2 regions of the Geobacillus sp. Y412MC52 genome follow, and region 1 is predicted to be linked to the other one. Evidence: a T-box and tRNA genes for the amino acid it is inferred to sense, from the RefSeq annotation. Region 1 holds a T-box; the other holds one or more tRNA genes.
What was found. A T-box is a leader RNA that pairs with one kind of tRNA and senses whether it is charged. The one in region 1 lies ahead of leuS (leucine--tRNA ligase), so its partner is inferred to be a tRNA-Leu.
Positions count from the first base shown of each region.

Region 1 (4,409 bases):
TTCATAGGCGATCGTGTCCGTGTGGCCAAGCTTTTGCCACAGCTCCTCGCCGATGTGCGGGCAGACCGGCGACAAGAGCTTGACGAAGCCTTCCATGTATTCTTTTTTCATTTGCTCCGCTTTGTACGCTTCGTTGATGAACACCATAAGCTGCGAAATGGCGGTGTTAAAGCGGAGCGCTTCATAGTCTTCCGTCACTTTTTTCACCGTTTGGTGATAGACGCGCTCGAGCGTATCGTTCGCCGGTTCGTCGACAATGTTCGGGTTCAGTTCGCCATTCTCGGTGACAAAGAGTCTCCAGACGCGGTCGAGGAAGCGCCGCGCCCCGTCAAGCCCTTTCGTCGACCAAGCGATCGACGCCTCAAGCGGCCCCATGAACATTTCATACAGCCGCAAGGTGTCGGCCCCATGGCTTTCGATGATGTCGTCCGGGTTGACGACGTTGCCTTTTGATTTGCTCATTTTTTCGTTGTTTTCGCCTAAAATCATCCCTTGGTTGAACAGCTTTTGGAACGGTTCTTTCGTCGGCACGATGCCAAGGTCATAAAGAAACTTATGCCAGAAGCGGGCATAAAGCAAATGCAGGACCGCGTGCTCCGCCCCGCCGATGTAGACATCGACCGGCAGCCACTTTTTCAGCTTTTCTGGATCGGCGAGCTGCTTGTCGTTGTGCGGGTCGATGTAGCGCAAATAATACCAGCAGCTTCCGGCCCATTGCGGCATCGTGTTCGTTTCGCGCCGCCCTTTTTTCCCGGTTTTCGGGTCGACAACATTGACCCATTCTTCGATGTTGGCCAGCGGCGACTCGCCCGTTCCCGACGGACGGATTTCATCCGTTTTCGGCAACACAAGCGGCAATTCCTCTTCCGGCACCGGCGTCATCGTGCCGTCTTCCCAATGGATGATCGGAATCGGCTCGCCCCAGTAGCGCTGGCGGCTGAACAGCCAGTCGCGCAGCCGGTACGACACTTTTTTCCGCCCTTTGCCGTGCTCCTCAAGCCAGGCGATCATTTTGTCGATCGCTTCCTGCTTGTTCAAGCCGTTCAAAAACTCGGAGTTGATATGCTCGCCATCTCCGGTGTACGCTTCCTTTTCGATATTCCCACCGGCGACGACTTCTTTCATCGGCAAGTGGAATTTTTTTGCAAACTCGTAGTCGCGCTCATCGTGCGCCGGCACGGCCATGATCGCTCCGGTGCCGTAGCTCATCAAGACGTAGTCGGCGATCCAAATCGGAAGCCGATCGCCGGTGACCGGGTGAATGGCGTATGCGCCGGTGAACACGCCCGTTTTTTCTTTCGCCAAATCGGTGCGCTCAAGGTCGCTTTTGCTTTGAATTTCCTTTAAGTAGGCGTCAACGGCTGGCTTTTGCTCCGGCGTCGTGATTTTCTCAACGAGCGGATGCTCCGGCGCCAAGACGGTGTACGTCGCGCCAAACAGCGTATCCGGACGCGTCGTGAACACGGTGAATGTTTCGTCATGGCCGTCGACGGCAAACTCGATTTCCGCTCCTTCCGAACGGCCAATCCAGTTGCGCTGCATCTCTTTAATGCTTTCCGGCCAGTCGAGCTCTTCCAAATCTTCAAGCAGGCGGTCGGCGTAGGCGGTGATTTTCAGCATCCATTGCCGCATCGGCTTGCGGATGACCGGATGCCCGCCGCGCTCGCTCCGGCCGTTGATCACCTCTTCGTTCGCCAGCACCGTGCCGAGCGCCGGGCACCAGTTGACCGGCACTTCATCCATGTAGGCGAGCCCTTTTTCATACAGCTTCAAGAAAATCCATTGCGTCCATTTGTAATAGTTCGGGTCGGTCGTATTGATCTCCCGGTCCCAGTCGTACGAAAAGCCAAGCGACTTGATTTGCCGGCGGAAATTGTCGATGTTTTTTTGCGTAAACTCCGCCGGGTCGTTGCCGGTATCGAGCGCATATTGCTCAGCCGGCAGCCCGAACGCGTCCCAGCCCATCGGGTGAAGGACGTTGTACCCTTGCATCCGCTTCATGCGCGCCAAAATATCGGTCGCCGTATATCCTTCCGGATGGCCGACGTGCAAGCCGGCGCCGGATGGATACGGGAACATGTCGAGAACGTAAAACTTCGGCTTGTCATCATCATCGGGCGTGCGGAACGTTTTGTTTTTCTCCCAATAGTCCTGCCATTTTTGTTCAATTTCGCGGTGGTTGAAGCTCATCGCAGCACTCCTCCTATCAAGTTCTACTTGCATCATTGACGAAAATATGTACAAAAAAACCCCCCATCCCCACGCAAAGGGACGAGAGGCGCGCTTCCCGCGGTACCACCCTTTTTGGCGCGCCAAACGGCGCACCCGCTTTCTTCCTTAACGCGGATGGACGGCCGGCGCTGTCGATGACCGTTCGCGCCGGCAACTCCGAGGCGAGTTCACGGGCCGACTTCGGTTGACTCGCACCATCCGTCAACTCTCTGCCGTCCGTCGGGCCCGCTACTATTCCTCTTCACCGTTATTCGCCTTATTCGCGCATGAATCGACCGATGAGTGGACAGAATGACAAATTTATTATTATTTTAAAAAATTTGTCGATCAATTGCAAGCCGAAATCTATACGGAAGCCGCGGTTTTTTCATCCGCGTTCTCCGTCCGCTTCGACAGCCGACGATCATGCAAAAGCGCGGCCAGCACCGCCAATAAGGCAAACAATGCTAACATCATGATGAGCAGCTTCATTCCAAACAGATCGGCGACCGAGCCGCCGATGACCGGTCCGATCATCCGTCCGGCCGTGGCCGTTCCGTTGACGATTCCTTGGTAAAACCCGGCCTTCCCCGGCGGCGCCCATTCGTTCACCGCGGCCGGAATCGCCGGCCAGACGATCATCTCGGCGATCGTGAGCACAATCATGGACGCGGCAAACTCTGCAAACGAATGCGCCCCCAACAGCATGGCAAACGAAACGGCGAAAATAAGAAAACCGATCACGATTTGCCGCTTCAACGTCGGCATGAAGCGGCGGATGACCGCTGACAACAGCGGCTGGGCCAAGACGATCAACGCGCCGTTGATCGTCCAAAGCAAGCTGTACTGCCCGACCGGTATCCCGAGCTCGCGCGTATAGGCGGCGATCGTCGTCGACCATTGGACATAGCTCAACCAACACAGTCCATAGCCGGCGCAAAGAAGGACGAGGGCGCGGATGTGTGCCCGGGACGCCTCGTCCCCCGTCCGGCCCTCCCGCTCTTTTTTCCGCCGCGGCGGCAGCGGAACGCGGCGCAGCCCAGCCACAACCGTAAACAAAAACGCGGCATACAACAAAAGGTTGGCGAAAAAAACGAGCGAGAACGAATATGAAGCAACAAGCCCGCCAAGCGCCGAACCGACGGCGACGCCGATGTTTTGCGCGACATACAAGGCGTTGAACGCCCGCCGCCCCCCTTCCGGCCAAATCGTCCCGGCATACGCCGACGCCGCCGGAAAGACGACGCCGCTGCCAACGCCGACAAACGCCAAAAACACCGCATAATGCGGCCAACCGTGCCAAACGCTTAAGCCGGCAAGCGCGGCCATCGTCAACACCGCCCCGGCCAACAAAACGCGAAAACCGCCGATCCGGTCAAACAAAAAGCCGCCGGCCAAGCTGCCGATGACGCTTCCCCCAGAGTTGAGCATGAGCACGACACCAGCGACAGCGAGCGGCTGGCCGAGCTGTTCGTGCAAATAGATCGTGTTTAGCGGCCATAGAAACGACGCCCCTGTCACATTGAGCGCCATGCCGACAAGCAGCCACCAAAGAGCGCGGGGCATCGGTCATCATCCTTTTCTGGCTTTTATTTTGAGTTCCGAAATAATTGTAGGGGAAAACAGGAAAAAATGCAATCAAAAAGGCGGAGCGTTCCAATGCGTCCGCCACTTTTTTGCCAAACTAACTCCCCACAGAAACAATGGCTTTTGAAGCGGGGCTCCTGCGCGAAAAGAAGAACAAGACGGAGCGGCTTCCGCCCCTTTGGCTTGTCGTCACCCGTTCCGCTGCTTGGAGCGGATCGGTTGGCCGCCCGTTTCCTCGTATTGCTTTTTCGCCAGCTTCACCGGGTCAAAGTCTTGACCAAGCTCAAGATCGTTATTGTTTTGGCCGCTAGGTGTTTTTTGTTCCGGATTCGTTTGTTTCAAGCGTCGCTTCATGTCGTGTTCCTCCTCGTTTCAGCGGTCAAGCAAAATCATGTCGTTTTGCAATTGCTCCAGTTGGAGCCGCATCCGATGCAGCTGCTCGCGCTGCTGGGCGTTGCAGCTTCGCGCCAAGTGCGCCAAATCGATGACCGTCTGCTCGAGCATCTGCTGGGCGTTGGTGTATTCGGTGATGTTGTAATGCTCCTGCTTTTGCGCTTCTGTATATTGCTCTTTCGCGTAGCGGATCACATCTTCACACCGCTGCAAAAATT
Region 1 is NC_014915.1:2,947,846-2,952,254, forward strand. It holds gene leuS (leucine--tRNA ligase) at 1-2,190, opposite strand, end outside; T-box leader at 2,265-2,486, opposite strand; gene GYMC52_RS14470 (MDR family MFS transporter) at 2,578-3,777, opposite strand; gene GYMC52_RS14475 (hypothetical protein) at 3,988-4,152, opposite strand; gene GYMC52_RS14480 (YtzC family protein) at 4,171-4,409, opposite strand, start outside.

Region 2 (4,409 bases), 770 kb from region 1:
GCTGGCAGTATTTTTCGTAAAAAATCGCTAAATGGAGTGAATGAGGTATGAGTCATGAAGAATTGAACGACCAACTGCGCGTCCGCAGGGAAAAGCTGAAAAAAATTGAGGAATTGGGTGTCGACCCGTTTGGCAAACGGTTCGAGCGCACTCATAAAGCGCAAGAACTGTTCGAACTGTACGGCGATTTGTCGAAAGAGGAACTTGAAGAAAAGCAAATTGAAGTCGCCGTCGCCGGCCGCATCATGACAAAGCGCGGCAAAGGAAAAGCCGGGTTCGCCCATATCCAGGATGTCACCGGGCAGATTCAAATTTACGTCCGTCAAGACGATGTTGGCGAACAGCAGTACGAACTGTTTAAAATCTCTGACCTTGGCGATATCGTCGGCGTGCGCGGCACAATGTTTAAAACAAAAGTTGGTGAACTTTCCATCAAAGTGTCGTCGTACGAATTTTTGACGAAAGCGCTGCGTCCGCTGCCGGAAAAATACCATGGTTTGAAAGACATAGAGCAACGCTATCGCCAGCGTTATCTCGATTTAATTATGAATCCGGAGAGCAAAAAGACGTTCATCACCCGCAGTTTAATCATCCAATCGATGCGGCGGTATCTCGACAGCCGTGGCTATTTGGAAGTTGAAACGCCGATGATGCACGCCGTTGCTGGCGGCGCTGCGGCGCGCCCGTTCATTACGCATCATAACGCATTGGATATGACCCTTTATATGCGAATCGCCATCGAGCTCCATTTAAAACGGCTCATCGTCGGTGGTTTGGAAAAAGTGTATGAAATCGGCCGCGTTTTCCGGAACGAAGGCATTTCCACCCGCCATAATCCGGAGTTTACGATGCTCGAATTGTACGAGGCGTACGCCGATTTCCGCGACATCATGGAACTAACGGAAAACTTGATCGCCCACATTGCCACTGAAGTGCTTGGAACGACGAAAATTCAATACGGCGAGCATGTCGTCGACTTAACGCCCGAGTGGCGGCGCCTCCATATGGTCGATGCGATCAAGGAATATGTCGGCGTCGACTTCTGGCGGCAGATGAGCGACGAAGAGGCGCGGGAGCTGGCGAAAGAACATGGAGTGGAAGTTGCTCCACATATGACGTTTGGCCATATTGTCAACGAATTTTTTGAACAAAAAGTCGAGTCTCACCTCATTCAGCCGACGTTCATTTATGGCCATCCGGTTGAAATTTCACCGTTGGCCAAGAAAAATCCGGACGACCCGCGTTTTACCGACCGATTTGAGCTGTTTATCGTCGGGCGCGAACATGCCAACGCCTTTACCGAATTGAATGATCCGATCGATCAGCGCCAACGCTTTGAGGCGCAGCTGAAAGAGCGTGAACAAGGAAACGATGAAGCACATGAAATGGACGAAGACTTCCTTGAAGCGCTCGAGTACGGCATGCCGCCAACAGGCGGGCTTGGCATCGGCGTCGACCGTCTGGTCATGCTGCTGACGAACTCGCCGTCGATCCGCGACGTGTTGCTTTTCCCGCAAATGCGTCATAAATAAATTTGATCGCTCCCTGCAAAGACAAGCAGCAGGGGGCTTTTCATTTATGTAAAAATAGTCGTCGTTGTTTTGTTGAAAAACAAACACAGGAAGTCGAGTTGACAAACCACTCCCAACGTGTTATATTATGATAGCACGTTGAAATGACAGCACTAATCAAAAACAAGGACCTATTGACAAATAAATAAATTTAATTATAATATAACTTGTCTGTTGATTGTCTAGTGATGATAGCGGAGGGGAAACACCCGTTCCCATCCCGAACACGGAAGTTAAGCCCTCCAGCGCCGATGGTAGTTGGGGCCAGCGCCCCTGCAAGAGTAGGTCGTCGCTAGGCAATCCCGTGGAGGATTAGCTCAGCTGGGAGAGCACTTGCCTTACAAGCAAGGGGTCGGCGGTTCGATCCCGTCATCCTCCACCATCACCTATTTATGAGCCATTAGTTCAGTAACGAGTATTACATCTTTGAATCTACTTCGAGTTGCCTCGACGCATCTAGCTTCCTTGAACAGACTGGCAGAGGAAGGGGCAGGTAGAGCTAGATAATTACTTGGGGTGTTTTCCAAACTATGAGCCATTAGCTCAGTAACGAGCGCTACATCTTCGAGTTCGCTTCGAGTTGTCCCGACGCATCCTGCATCTTCGAATATGCTAGTAGAGGAAGGGACATCGTTCACTGTGAGTGTATACCCAACCATGAGCCATTAGCTCAGTAGGTAGAGCAACGAGCAAAGCATCTTCGGATTTGCTTCGAGTTGTCCCGACGCATCCTGCATCTTCGAATATGCTAGTAGAGGAAGGGACATCGTTCACTGTGAGTGTATACCCAACCATGAGCCATTAGCTCAGTAGGTAGAGCATCTGACTTTTAATCAGAGGGTCGGAGGTTCGAGTCCTCCATGGCTCACCACAATTGATTTGCGGGTGTGGCGGAATTGGCAGACGCGCTAGATTCAGGGTCTAGTGCCCTTTACGGGCGTGGGGGTTCGAGTCCCTTCACCCGCATGTTGATTCGAGCGGAAGTAGTTCAGCGGTAGAACACCACCTTGCCAAGGTGGGGGTCGCGGGTTCGAGTCCCGTCTTCCGCTCCATTTATTTGTCCATTTAGCCGGGGTGGCGGAATTGGCAGACGCACAGGACTTAAAATCCTGGGGTAGGTCACTACCGTGCCGGTTCGAGTCCGGCCCTCGGCACTTGCGCTCGTAGCTCAATTGGATAGAGCATCTGACTACGGATCAGAAGGTTAGGGGTTCGAATCCTCTCGAGCGCGTTGGCGGGAAGTAGCTCAGTTTGGCAGAGCACATGGTTTGGGACCATGGGGTCGCAGGTTCAAATCCTGTCTTCCCGATAGCGGATATATGGGGCCTTAGCTCAGCCGGGAGAGCGCCTGCTTTGCACGCAGGAGGTCATCGGTTCGATCCCGATAGGCTCCACTGTTGCTTTATGTCTGTGCCTGCCGCTTGCAAGGGAATTTGAAGACGTGAGGTTCCTCGGTAGGATTACAGAGAAGCAAACTAAAGTAGCAACCTTGTGTCCTGCAAGTGAATGGAGAGAAGCGGGATTCTTCGACGAAAACCAGCAGAGAAGTTGTTTCAATGCAGCAACTTTGCGCCTGTGTCTTCTAGTGAATTCGGGGGGGGGATTGGGTTCCTCGGCGCAAGACTGCAACGAAGCAAGTTCAAGAAGAGGTCTCGTTCCTTGAAAACTGAACGAAACGAAGCGCGACGAAAAGCGGAGGTCCGCGGGTCGCCGCGACGGGCAAATGTTCTTCACCCGCAGGGGTGCTTGCACCCCGAGGGGGAAGGTTATTTGACCCCGAGCGGCGGCGGACCGAAGCTAGACAATTCGAAAAGCTGAGGCCGCTTGCCTATCGGCGAAACGCGCTGAGTGGCCCGCGAGGAGGCTGTCGCCGCCGCAGTGGGACACGAAGCGTCGCAAGCCGATAGCGGCCGAAGCTAGACAATTCGAAAAGCTGAGGCCGCATTGGCCAAAGCAAAAGTCAATCAACTTTCTTTTGGAGAGTTTGATCCTGGCTCAGGACGAACGCTGGCGGCGTGCCTAATACATGCAAGTCGAGCGGACCAAATCGGAGCTTGCTCTGGTTTGGTCAGCGGCGGACGGGTGAGTAACACGTGGGCAACCTGCCCGCAAGACCGGGATAACTCCGGGAAACCGGAGCTAATACCGGATAACACCGAAGACCGCATGGTCTTTGGTTGAAAGGCGGCCTTTGGCTGTCACTTGCGGATGGGCCCGCGGCGCATTAGCTAGTTGGTGAGGTAACGGCTCACCAAGGCGACGATGCGTAGCCGGCCTGAGAGGGTGACCGGCCACACTGGGACTGAGACACGGCCCAGACTCCTACGGGAGGCAGCAGTAGGGAATCTTCCGCAATGGGCGAAAGCCTGACGGAGCGACGCCGCGTGAGCGAAGAAGGCCTTCGGGTCGTAAAGCTCTGTTGTGAGGGACGAAGGAGCGCCGTTCGAAGAGGGCGGTGCGGTGACGGTACCTCACGAGGAAGCCCCGGCTAACTACGTGCCAGCAGCCGCGGTAATACGTAGGGGGCGAGCGTTGTCCGGAATTATTGGGCGTAAAGCGCGCGCAGGCGGTCCCTTAAGTCTGATGTGAAAGCCCACGGCTCAACCGTGGAGGGTCATTGGAAACTGGGGGACTTGAGTGCAGGAGAGGAGAGCGGAATTCCACGTGTAGCGGTGAAATGCGTAGAGATGTGGAGGAACACCAGTGGCGAAGGCGGCTCTCTGGCCTGCAACTGACGCTGAGGCGCGAAAGCGTGGGGAGCAAACAGGATTAGATACCCTGGTAGTCCACGCCGTAAACGATGAGTGCTAAGTGTTAGAGGGGTCACACCCTTTAGTG
Region 2 is NC_014915.1:88,077-92,485, forward strand. It holds gene lysS (lysine--tRNA ligase) at 48-1,532, shown strand; rRNA gene rrf (5S ribosomal RNA) at 1,753-1,869, shown strand; tRNA gene GYMC52_RS00470 (tRNA-Val) at 1,878-1,953, shown strand; tRNA gene GYMC52_RS00475 (tRNA-Lys) at 2,367-2,442, shown strand; tRNA gene GYMC52_RS00480 (tRNA-Leu) at 2,453-2,537, shown strand; tRNA gene GYMC52_RS00485 (tRNA-Gly) at 2,549-2,623, shown strand; tRNA gene GYMC52_RS00490 (tRNA-Leu) at 2,640-2,725, shown strand; tRNA gene GYMC52_RS00495 (tRNA-Arg) at 2,729-2,802, shown strand; tRNA gene GYMC52_RS00500 (tRNA-Pro) at 2,807-2,880, shown strand; tRNA gene GYMC52_RS00505 (tRNA-Ala) at 2,893-2,965, shown strand; rRNA gene GYMC52_RS00510 (16S ribosomal RNA) at 3,544-4,409, shown strand, end outside.
Region 2: it has a tRNA-Leu gene. The T-box ahead of leuS (leucine--tRNA ligase) is inferred to sense a tRNA for this amino acid. The anticodon was not compared.